2 regions of the Bowmanella denitrificans genome follow, and region 1 is predicted to be linked to the other one. Evidence: riboswitches for the same ligand, from Rfam matches in the RefSeq annotation. Region 1 holds a riboswitch; the other holds the start of a gene.
The links. Region 1 has a riboswitch for molybdenum cofactor ahead of moaA (GTP 3',8-cyclase MoaA). Riboswitches for the same ligand answer to the same signal wherever they lie in the genome.

Region 2: it holds a riboswitch for molybdenum cofactor, as region 1 does, so the genes downstream of both, moaA (GTP 3',8-cyclase MoaA) here and moaA (GTP 3',8-cyclase MoaA) in region 1, are expected to answer to the same signal.

The regions. Positions count from the first base shown of each region.
Region 1 covers NZ_BAAAEI010000014.1:77,081-82,790, forward strand. The annotation lists gene ABD028_RS12890 (nitrate reductase) at 1-2,066, shown strand, start outside; gene cobA (uroporphyrinogen-III C-methyltransferase) at 2,063-2,941, shown strand; gene ABD028_RS12900 (hypothetical protein) at 2,948-3,268, shown strand; molybdenum cofactor riboswitch at 3,354-3,489, shown strand; gene moaA (GTP 3',8-cyclase MoaA) at 3,476-4,459, shown strand; gene mobA (molybdenum cofactor guanylyltransferase) at 4,471-5,037, shown strand; gene moaC (cyclic pyranopterin monophosphate synthase MoaC) at 5,034-5,519, shown strand; gene moaD (molybdopterin synthase sulfur carrier subunit) at 5,516-5,710, shown strand, end outside.
Region 2 covers NZ_BAAAEI010000006.1:604,231-609,940, forward strand. The annotation lists gene narL (two-component system response regulator NarL) at 38-691, shown strand; gene ABD028_RS05620 (alginate export family protein) at 815-1,981, shown strand; molybdenum cofactor riboswitch at 2,059-2,179, shown strand; gene moaA (GTP 3',8-cyclase MoaA) at 2,168-3,136, shown strand; gene mobA (molybdenum cofactor guanylyltransferase) at 3,138-3,683, shown strand; gene moaB (molybdenum cofactor biosynthesis protein B) at 3,683-4,204, shown strand; gene moaC (cyclic pyranopterin monophosphate synthase MoaC) at 4,204-4,689, shown strand; gene moaD (molybdopterin synthase sulfur carrier subunit) at 4,686-4,931, shown strand; gene moaE (molybdopterin synthase catalytic subunit MoaE) at 4,933-5,409, shown strand; gene norR (nitric oxide reductase transcriptional regulator NorR) at 5,495-5,710, opposite strand, start outside.

The DNA.
Region 1 (5,710 bases):
GTACCGATGTGGCGCTGTTTAATGGTTTACTGGCGTATCTTGCCGAACATCAGGGGCTGGATCAGGCCTTTATCCGTCAGCATACCCAGGGCTTTGCAGCCACATTAGACTGCGCCCGTGACTGGACCGTGGCAAAAGTGGCGCAGCTTTGTGAACTGGACAGCCGCGATATCCGCCTGTTTTATCGCTGGTTTTGTAACAGCCCAAGCGCGCTCAGTTTCTTTTCCATGGGGGTAAACCAGTCCAGCAGCGGCACCGACAAGGTCAACGCCATTATTAATTGCCATCTGGCCAGCGGCAAAATTGGTAAACCCGGTAGTGGCCCGTTTTCTGTTACCGGTCAGCCCAATGCCATGGGCGGCCGTGAGGTGGGTGGGCTGGCCACCATGCTGGCCGCGCACCTGGATATTCAGTCCGAGCGGGACAGGCAGCTTTTACAGCAGTACTGGCAGTCCCCTGCCATGGTCAAAGCCCCTGGTTTACCTGCGCTGCAACTGTTCAGCCAAATGGCCAAAGGCAAGATCAAAGCACTGTGGATTATGGGCACTAACCCCATGGTCAGCCTGCCGGACCGTCAACTGGTGGCGCAGGCGCTAGGCCAGTGCGAGCTGGTGGTGGTATCAGACGCTGTGGCTAATAACGATACCCTGGCCTTTGCCCATATTGCGCTTCCTGCTTGCCCCTGGTCGGAAAAAGACGGAACGGTAACCAATTCCGAGCGACGTATTTCCCGTCAGCGAGGCTTTTTAGTGCCTGCCGGTCAGGCCAAGCCCGACTGGCAGATCCTCTGCGAGTTTGCCAGGGCCATGGGTTTTAGTGGTTTTGATTACGCCCACCCCAGTGACATTTTTGCTGAATATGCGCGGCTGACCGGGCTTGCCAATCAGGGACAGCGGGCGCTGGATATCAGTGGCCTGGCGGGATTAACGCAGCGTCAGTATGAACAACTGTCTCCCATACAATGGCCGGTGAATAGTCATAATCCGCAGGGTTGCAAACGTTTGTTCAGCGATGGGCATTTTTACACCCAAAGCGGCCGGGCCAATTTTGTGCCACTGACGTACCAGCCGCCCAAGCAACTGACCAGCGAGGCTTTCCCATGGGTGCTGAATAGCGGCAGAGTGCGTGACCAGTGGCATAGCATGACCCGCACCGGCACCGCGCCTGAACTGTTGCAGCATCAGGATCGCCCCTGGCTGGCCATGCATCCCGAGGACGCCGCCGTCATGGGTTTACAGGAAGGGCAACTGGTGAAGCTAAGGTCAAAATGCAGTGGTGAGGCACAGGTGATGCTGCAAATTAAGCTGGAAAGTAGCCAGCGGCGCGGCGAATTGTTTGCGCCCATGCACTGGAACCAACAGTTTTGCAGCCACGGCGCTATTGGCGCCCTGTTTGCCGCGGTTGGCGATCCTTTGTCATTTCAGCCCGAACTTAAACACGCGGCAGTGGCGGTATTGCCGCAGCACTTCAGCCAATACGCCATCCTGCTGTGTCGCAATACTCTGAGTGCCGTGCAGTTAAATCAGTTGAGCCAATACTGGTTGCGCCTACCCCTGGCTGGTGGGCAATGCTATTTGCTGGCCGGTAAAGATCGACCCGATTGGCAAGGCATGTTGAGCGATTGGCTGGGTGCAGAACAAGGACTGGGGCGGAGCGGCCAGCACACCGGCTATGTGGCCCTGCACGGCCAGGCACTGCACTGGGCCTGGCAAATAAGTGAATTGCCCTGGCCTGTGCTGCCAAGCGCCTGGCTACAAAGCATGCTGGATAACGATGCGTTGGATGACACCGAGTTGTCCGCCTGGTTAAGGGCGCAGCCACCCGCGTCTTTTATGCAAGGCAGGCAAGTCTGCAGCTGTTTTAAGGTGCACGAACAGGCTATTTGCCAGGCCATAAATGATGGGCATAACAGTGTGCAGAAGCTTGGCAAGTACCTTGGCTGTGGTACAGGTTGCGGCTCCTGTAAACCGGAGCTGGCCAAGCTGGTGAGCAGTCAACAGCCAGCCTCAGCCAGCCGTTTGGCGCTGGAAACACAAGCGGCGATTATCTTTCAGGAGGCTATATGAGGTTGTCGTTGTTTAAATCCCTGCCATTTTTACCCCAGGCTATACACCGACGTTGGGGCTTTCGCATGCTGCTACCTGGCAAAAGCCAACAATCTGGCAGGGTCTACCTGGTGGGTGCCGGACCTGGCGATGCCGAGTTGCTCACCCTCAAAGCCTGGCGATTGTTACAGCAGGCCGATTTGGTGTTGTATGACGATTTGGTCAGTGACGAGTTACTGGCCATGTTACCGGCAAAACTGGATAAACGTTATGTGGGCAAACGCTGTGGCGTCCACAGCCTGAGTCAGCAGCAGATCTGCCGGTTGCTGGTTACCGAAGCGCAGGCAGGCAAATGCGTTGTTCGTTTAAAAGGCGGCGATCCCGCTGTGTTTGCCCGTAGCGCAGAGGAGTGCGCGGCCCTGGAAAACGCCGGAATTGCCTTTGCCATTGTGCCGGGGATTACCGCCGCTTCGGGTTTGTCGGCATGGTGTGGTATCCCCCTGACGCACAGAGACTGCGCGCAATCGGTACGCTTTATTACCGCCAGAATGAAATGTCCGCAAAGCGAACCCAACTGGGCCAATCTGGTGCTGGGCAGCAAAGAGGGGGAAACCCTGGTGTTTTATATGGGGTTAAACCGACTTGATTTAATTTGCCAGCGATTGGCCGGGCATGGCATGGCGGCAGATATGCCGGTGGCGGTGGTGGAAAACGTCAGCCAGCTTAATCAGCAAAGGGTAACCGGCCAGCTAGAAGATATTGCCGCTAAGGTGGCGGCCAGACAATTCCAAGGGCCTGCCCTGATTGTGGTGGGCAAGGTCGTCAGCCACAGGGTAAAGGTCAGTCCGGCGCTGCTGGATCAAGCTGCTGCCTTGTCAGGCAACAGGGGGTATTGATATGCCATGCAGGGCTTTATCACTCCACTGGCGACCTTGCATAAGTTTCAGGGCTTTGCCGATAAGTTTTTGGCTACCCCGGCCGGGGGCATAGACGACCAATGGCTGAAACTGGCAGCTAAGCTGTCTGATATAGAGCTTTCATTGATCTATCATAGCTTTAGTGCCGCCAATGGTGGGCTGGACTATGGACGGGAATGGGACGCCCAGGCCAGTGTCTGGTATAAACGGCATTATCAGTTTCTGTTAAAACTGGCCCGCTATCAGGCCGATGGTTTTGCTACGGATACCAGTAAACTTTGGTTGCAAATGAGCGTGGTTTATTAGTCAGGATGCATAGATCAACAGATGCGGGATCAGCTATGCTGAAGGCGTTTGCAACTATGACCGCCAAACCCCGGTCAGGGTAACAGACAATATTAACTACCGAGCCGTTACACCTAAGCCAAAGGTATGGTGTGACGGCCGCAGGTCACCATGGCCTGCCAGGGTTGCAAGAGAAATCGACCAGCCTCCCATATTTGGAAAGGTAAGATGCAAGAAAACAACGCTCTTATAGACAGGTACGGGCGCAGGTTTCGCTATCTGCGGCTGTCGATTACCGATGTCTGCAATTTTAAGTGCAGCTATTGCTTGCCCGATGGTTATCAGTGCGACAGCGAGCGGGATTTTCTTCGGCCAACTGACATTGCTACCTTGGTCAGCGCCTTTGCCGGCCTGGGTACCCGTAAAGTGCGTATCACGGGGGGCGAGCCGTCGCTACGCAAAGACTTGCCAGAGATTATCGAACTTTGTGCACAGACACCGGGTATTGAGCAGGTCGCTATGACCACCAACGGCTTTAAGCTCAAACAGCAGGTGGCCCGTTGGCAACAGGCCGGGCTGACAAAGCTCAACCTCAGTATCGACAGCCTGGATCCGCGCCAGTTTAACGCCATTACCGGCCATAACAGTTTGCAAGACATACTTGCAGGGTTGGAAGATGCGCTGGCGCTGGGACTTGAGGTTAAGGTTAATGCGGTGCTGCTGAAACCCTATAGCGAAGGGCAAATGCACAGCTTTATGGCCTGGCTTAAATCCATGCCGGTGACCCTGCGTTTTATTGAATTAATGCAGACCGGTGATAATCAGCTTTACTTTAAACACAATCACCTGTCCGGCCAGCCGATTAAACAGCAGTTGCTGGAACAAGGCTGGGTGCAGTTGTTGCGCGATAATACCGCCGGTCCTGCACAGGAATTTTCCCATCCGGACTATGCCGGTCGAATCGGGCTAATCATGCCCTACAGTAAAGATTTTTGCAGTAGTTGTAACAGGTTGCGCGTATCAGCCCTGGGCAAACTGCATTTATGTTTGTTTGCCGAACAGGGGCTGGATTTACGCGCGTTGATTCAACAGGGAGACGTGGCAGCGCTGCAACAGCAACTGATGGACTTATTAGGCCATAAAGAAGCCAGCCACTGGCTGGATCAAGGTTATACCGGCGCTACCCGTCACCTTGCCATGTTAGGCGGGTAACGGAGGACGATATGTTAACAGGAATGGTACTGGCGGGCGGGCGCTCAAGCCGCATGGGCCAGGACAAAGCCATGATGGAACTGGGCGGGCAAACGTTGTTGGCCCGGGCCACCATGTTACTGGAACACACCGGTTGTGACGAAGTGCTGGTCAGTCGTAACCAGCCGGGTTATGTGCAGGATCTGGTCTGTGAAGCCGGGCCACTGGGTGGTATCTATACGGTGCTGCAGCAAATTCCCAGCCGTGGTGGCCTGCTGATTGTACCGGTGGATATGCCAGCCCTGAGCACCGGTTTATTGCAAGCGCTGGTGGAAGTTGGCCGTATCAGCGGGCGGCCCTGCTGCTATCAAAATTGCTATTTGCCTTTATATTTGCCGGTCAGTGCCACCACCTGTGCCATAGTGCATCAGGAATTACAGGAAGGCGGTGGTTCGGTCAAATCCCTGCTTGACCATTTCGGCGGCATTCAGCTGGTTTGCCAGCGGCCCAGCCAATTGCAAAATATTAATAGCCCAACAGACTGGCAAGGTTATACCAGTCAGTTCACCCCAACCGAGAAGGAAGCCATTCGACCATGAGTCGACTTAGTCATATTAATAGCCGCGGTGAAGCCAGTATGGTGGATGTCACAGACAAAGCCGTGACCCAGCGCAGTGCCATGGCCGAAGGCTATATCTGTATGTCAGATGCCACCTTGCAGATGATTAGCCGCGGCGAACATGCCAAGGGTGACGTATTTGCGGTGGCGCGTATCGCCGGTATTCAGGCCGCCAAGCAAACCGCCAGCCTGATCCCCTTATGCCATCCATTGATGTTATCCAAAGTGCAGGTGGACTTTGATTTGCAGCCACAGCATGGCCGGGTCAGGATCAGCAGCTTATGTAAGCTGGCCGGTCAGACCGGCGTGGAAATGGAAGCCCTGACCGCTGTGTCGGTGGCGGCCCTGACCTTATTTGATATGTGCAAAGCGGTGGACCCGGCCATGTGTATTGAAGGGATCCGGGTACTGGACAAGCAAGGCGGCAAAAGCGGCCACTGGCAGGCGGAGCAACTGGCATGATTAAGGTGTTGTTTTTTGCCCAGCTGCGCGAAGTGCTGGATTGCGCCAGTCTGGAACTGGATACCAATGTCAGCAGCGTCGGTGAGCTACGCATCGCGCTGATGCAAAAGGGCAGGGACTGGCAGGATTTTCTGGCTGCGGGCAAGGCCCTGGCGGCGCTGAATCAAACCCTGGTGGCAGATGATGCAAGG
Region 2 (5,710 bases), on a different contig from region 1:
GCTTTGAAAACTATCCAGATAATGACCGGAGCAAAGGATGTCTGATTTTACCCCCGCCAGCGTATTAATGGTTGATGACCACCCCCTGCTGCGCAAAGGGCTGACCCAACTTATCGAACTGGAGGACGATCTTCAGGTGGTCGGCGAAGCCAGCAGTGGTCAGCAGGCTATCGAGCTGGCCGAAACCCTGGACCCGGACCTGATTACCCTGGATTTGAATATGCAGGGCATGGACGGTCTGCAAACTCTCAAAGCCTTACGTGAACGGGGTGTGACTGCCCGCATTATTATGCTGACAGTGTCAGACAGTGATGAGGATGTGGTCGAGGCCATTCGCTTAGGCGCCGACGGTTATCTGCTGAAAGACATGGACCCCGACGCCCTGATCGATAAGCTCAAAGAAGCGGTACTGGGTAAAATGGTTATGAGTCCCAAGCTCACCGAGATCCTGGCAACTGCCCTGCGCCGTCCGCAGCGCCAGACCAACCGCGCACTGGCCAGCCTGACCAGCAGAGAACTGGATATTCTTAAACTTATCGCCAAGGGACTGAGCAACAAGCTGATTGCCAGGGAACTGGATATTTCAGATGGTACGGTGAAAGTACATGTAAAACACTTGCTGAAAAAGCTGGATCTACGTTCCAGGGTGGAAGCCGCGGTGTGGATGGTTAATCAGCAAGGTAAGGCTTGATACCTCTTTAGGATAAGCGCCGGAGGCTTGGGGGTAGCGGGCGCGGTGCTTTGATATATATCAACAAGTCACCTTGTGACACTTTTCATAGTAAAGGCTGTACTCATCACCCGGACATCGACTATGAAATGTTTTGTTCTGCCCTTGCTGCTGCCCCTGACTGTGACTGCCGCCCCACATTCTAATCTGAGCGACGCCCTGACTCAGGGTAAGGCCAACATCAGCTTGCGTTATCGCACCGAAATGGTGGATGACAAGCAATGGTCACATCAAGCCTGGGCTCATACCCTGCGCGGCCGCTTCGGCTATCACAGCGGCGACTATTATGGACTGTCGGCGCATATGGAACTGGACAGCGTGACGCATCTGGGCGCCGAAAAATATCAGTCCACCAGCAACGGGGTCACTGACCGCCCTGTGATAGCCGATCCCACCGGCAGCGACATCAACCAGGCGTACCTGGCTTATCAGCACGGCGCCTGGCAGGTGAAAGCCGGACGACAACGGCTCAATCTGGACGACCAGCGTTTCGTCGGTAGCGTCGGCTGGCGTCAGAACGAACAAACCTTTGACGGCTACCGCCTGCAATATCAATGGCAGGATCTCAGCCTGGATTACAGCTATTTCCACCGGGTGAATCGCATTTTCGGCGATAACAGCCCGGCTGGCACCTGGCACGGGGATATCCATTTACTCAACAGCCACTATCAACTGCACAGGCAACACCGGCTCACCGCCTTCTCTTACTGGATGGATTTTGCCGAGAGTCCGGCCTTGTCGAATCAAACCCTGGGCGTCACATATAACGGCGAAATGGCCGGTATAAAGATCACTGCCAGCCTGGCCAGCCAACAGGACTATGCCGAGAACCCGGCGGACTATCGGGCCATTTATTGGTCTACCCGTGTGGCTGGTAAATGGCAGGCACTTGACTGGCATCTGGGTTATGAACGTCTGGGCGCGGACGCACAGGGCCGGATTGTCACGCCACTGGCGACCCTGCATAAGTTCCAGGGTTTTGCCGACAAATTCCTCAATACCCCCATGCAAGGATTGCAAGATAGCCACGCCGGGCTTGGCACCAGTCTGGGTAACGCCAAGCTACAACTGACCTACCATCATTTTGTCAGTGATAAGAACCATCTTGACTACGGCCATGAGTGGGATGCCACGTTTGGCTTGCCAGTTTACGACCAGCTTGACTTGCTGGTGAAATATGCGGCCTACCATGCAGGTCAATCCGGCACCGATACCAACAAACTGTGGCTGATGCTAAGCGCAGCCTGGTAACGCTAATGCGCCGTCCATCTATCCCTTTTGGGGAATAGTCATAATGCCAATTTCACGTAGGCTTGTCAGTGCCCGGACCGTTCCGGGCCTGCCGAGCCCTTAGCGCTAAACCTGCGGGCATGCGCCATTGGCCTATAGGGTTGGACGAGAAATCTGCCAGCCTCCCATGTTTGGAAAGGTGTGAGTATGTTGGAAGACAGATTTGGCCGCCGCTTTCGCTATTTGCGGCTGTCGATTACCGAAGTATGCAATTTTCGCTGTAGTTATTGCCTGCCTGATGGGTATCAGGGCAATGCCAAACAAACCTTTCTCAGCCCACAGGAAATCACCACTCTGGCCGGGGCCTTTGCGGGCCTGGGCACCAGTAAAATTCGTATCACCGGTGGTGAACCTTCACTGCGTAAAGATCTGCCACAAATTATACAGCGCTGTGCACAGACGCCGGGTATCCAAAAAGTCGCCCTGACCACCAACGGTTTTAAATTGCCCAAGATGGTGGACCAATGGGTAAGCGCCGGACTGAATGCGCTGAACGTCAGTATTGACAGCCTGGATCCGCGCCAGTTTTATGCCATTACCGGCCATGACAAACTACATACCGTGCTGGCCGGACTGGACCGCGCCTTAGCACTGAATTTGCCGGTAAAGGTCAATGCGGTCCTGCTTAAACCCTATTCTCAATCGCTGCTGCAGACTGCGTTAACCTGGCTGAAAAGCATGCCGGTCACCTTACGCCTGATAGAACTGATGCAAACCGGGGACAATCAGGCGTTTTTTAGCCAGCATCATTTAAGTGGCCAGGGTATAAAGCGCGCGCTGCTTGAACAGGGCTGGACCCGCATTACAGCAGATAAAGCCGCCGGCCCCGCCCAGGAGTTCAGCCACCCGGACTACCAGGGGCGTATCGGCCTGATTATGCCCTACGACAAGGATTTTTGTGCCTCTTGCAACAGGCTTAGAGTGGCTGCCAACGGCGACCTGCATTTGTGTTTGTTTGCCGAGCAGGGCCTGTCGCTGCGCCCCTGGTTGCAAACCGGCGATATTGCCGCCGTGCAGCAACGCTTGTCAGAACTGATTGGGCTTAAAGATGCCAGTCACTGGCTGCATCAGGGTCACAGCGGCGCAACCCGCCAATTGGCCATGCTGGGAGGATAATATGCTGACCGGATTGGTACTGGCAGGAGGAAAATCCAGTCGCATGGGCTACGACAAGGCTTTGCTGGACTACCAAGGGCAATCACTTTTGCAGCATACCAGCCAATTACTGGCAGACAGCGGTTGTCAACGGGTAATGATAAGTCGTAACCAGCTAGGCTTTGTGCAGGATTTGATTAAAGATGCCGGTCCGCTGGGTGGCATTCATGCCGTACTCACCCATCTGCAGGATGATGACGAGCTGCTGATTGTGCCGGTGGATATGCCATTTTTGCAGGCCGCGCCATTGCGCTTACTTTGCTATCAGGGCCGACAGCGGCAAAGCCCCTGCTACTTTCAAGACAGTTTTTTACCCCTGTATTTACCGGTAAACCCGGCGCTGCGTGATTATCTGGCTGAGTTACTCGATAACGAAGGTTGCGGCTCGGTGCGGCAGATGCTTGACCAGCAGGGCGCGCTGTCCATACCCTGTTCTGAGCTAAATATGCTGCAAAACATCAATACCCCGGCCCAGTGGCAACATGCCACGGCCCCCAGGAGTGCCTAATGAAAACGAATTTCTGTTTAAACATTGCGCTGCTGACCCTGTCTGACAGCCGCAGTCTGGCACAGGACAGTTCAGGTCAGTATCTGGCAGACGCCATCACATCGGCAGGTCACCACCTGGCTGACAGAAAACTGCTGCGCTGTGATTTTTATCCCCTCAGGGCCCAGGTCAGCCAGTGGATTGCTGATGTGGGTATTCAGGTGGTGCTGATTAGTGGTGGCACCGGCTTTCACCCCAGAGACTGCGCCCCCGAAGCACTGCAGCCGCTTCTGGCCCAGCAGGTAGATGGCTTTGGTGAGCAGTTCCGGCAGCTGTCATTTGCCGATATCGGCAGTGCGGCAATGCAATCCAGGGCCTTTGCCGGCTTGGCCAATCATACCCTGATAGCCTGTATGCCCGGCTCCACCAATGCCTGTCGCACCGCCTGGCAGCATTTGCTGGCCCCACAACTGGACGCCAGCACCGGCCCCTGTAACTTCGTCGCGCATTTACTTGGCGAACATGGCTGTGAGGGGCGCTGATGCAGAGTCTTAGTCATGTCAATCAACAGGGTGACGCCTGCATGGTAGATATCACCCAAAAGCCAGTGACTCAGCGCATGGCCAGCGCCCAAGCCAGAATAACAATGCGCCCACAGACGCTGGCAATGATAAGCCAGGGCAATCTGCCCAAGGGGGACGTGTTCGCAGCGGCGCGGCTGGCCGGTATTCAGGCAGCCAAACAGTGCGCCAATCTGATCCCTTTATGCCATCCACTGCTGCTTAGTAAGGTGGATATTGACTTTGAGCTGGATCAGGCCAACCAGGCCGTGCTGATCCGCAGCCTTTGCAAACTGGCAGGCCAAACCGGTGTGGAAATGGAAGCGCTGACCGCCGTCTCGGTAGCAGCACTGACCTTGTTTGATATGTGTAAAGCGGTGGATCCGGCAATGTGCATCGGTGACATCAGGGTAATTGAAAAACAAGGCGGCAAAAGCGGCCATTGGCAGGAGGACCAGTCAGTATGATTACCGTGTTATTTTTTGCCCAGCTACGGGAACAACTGGGCCATGACAAGCTGACCTTACACAGCGCCTTTTACGATATTGGTGCGCTGCGCCATTATTTAATGGCCCAGCACAAAGAATGGCAGGCTTATCTTGCCCCGGATAATTCCCTGGCCGCGGTTAATCAATGCTTAGTGAATGACCATCATCCCTTACATTCCGGCGATGAAGTGGCCTTTTTCCCGCCAGTAACAGGAGGCTGATATGCGTGCCAGGCAACCATCAGATTATATCTCGGTCAGGCAGGCCAACTTCTGTCAGGCCGAAGAGTACTTAGCACTGTGTGCCGGTAACCGACAGGACGGCGCGGTGGTGAGTTTTGTTGGTCTGGTACGGGATTTTAATCAGCATAACCAGGTACAAACACTCACACTGGAACATTATCCGGCCATGACCGAAAAATCCCTAAAAGCAATAGTCACAGAGGCACGCGATAGATGGCCGGTTAGCCGTGTGAGATTGGTTCACCGCGTTGGTACTTTAAACACCGGTGAGCAAATTGTGTTTGTTGGTGTCAGCAGTTGTCACCGGCACCACGCATTTCTGGCCTGTGAGTTCATTATGGATCAGCTAAAAACCCGCGCGCCCTTCTGGAAAAAAGAACAAGGCGACACTGGTGAACACTGGGTGCAGGCCAATCCGCAAGATCAACAAAAAGCGCAGCAGTGGCACTGCCAGTAACAGGGCAGCCAGGCGCGCAGCCAACAGCAACGAGAACGTGCTGCTGCACGCCCCAGGCCTGAGAACGCAAGTTCACTGTTAGTGGTTATTTTACCCCAAGGCGTTTTGCCAGTTTATGCAGGTTGCTGGCGTCCAGTTCCAGTAACCGGGCCGCCTGAGCCCAGTTTTGCCCGCTGCACTCCAGCGCCGCTTTGATGGCTTGCCGCTGGGTTTGATCCAACAAGGTTTTCATCGGCATCAACGTCTGCCCACTGGCTGCTTCTGTTATTGCTGGCACGACAGGCTGGCTGTATTCAACATC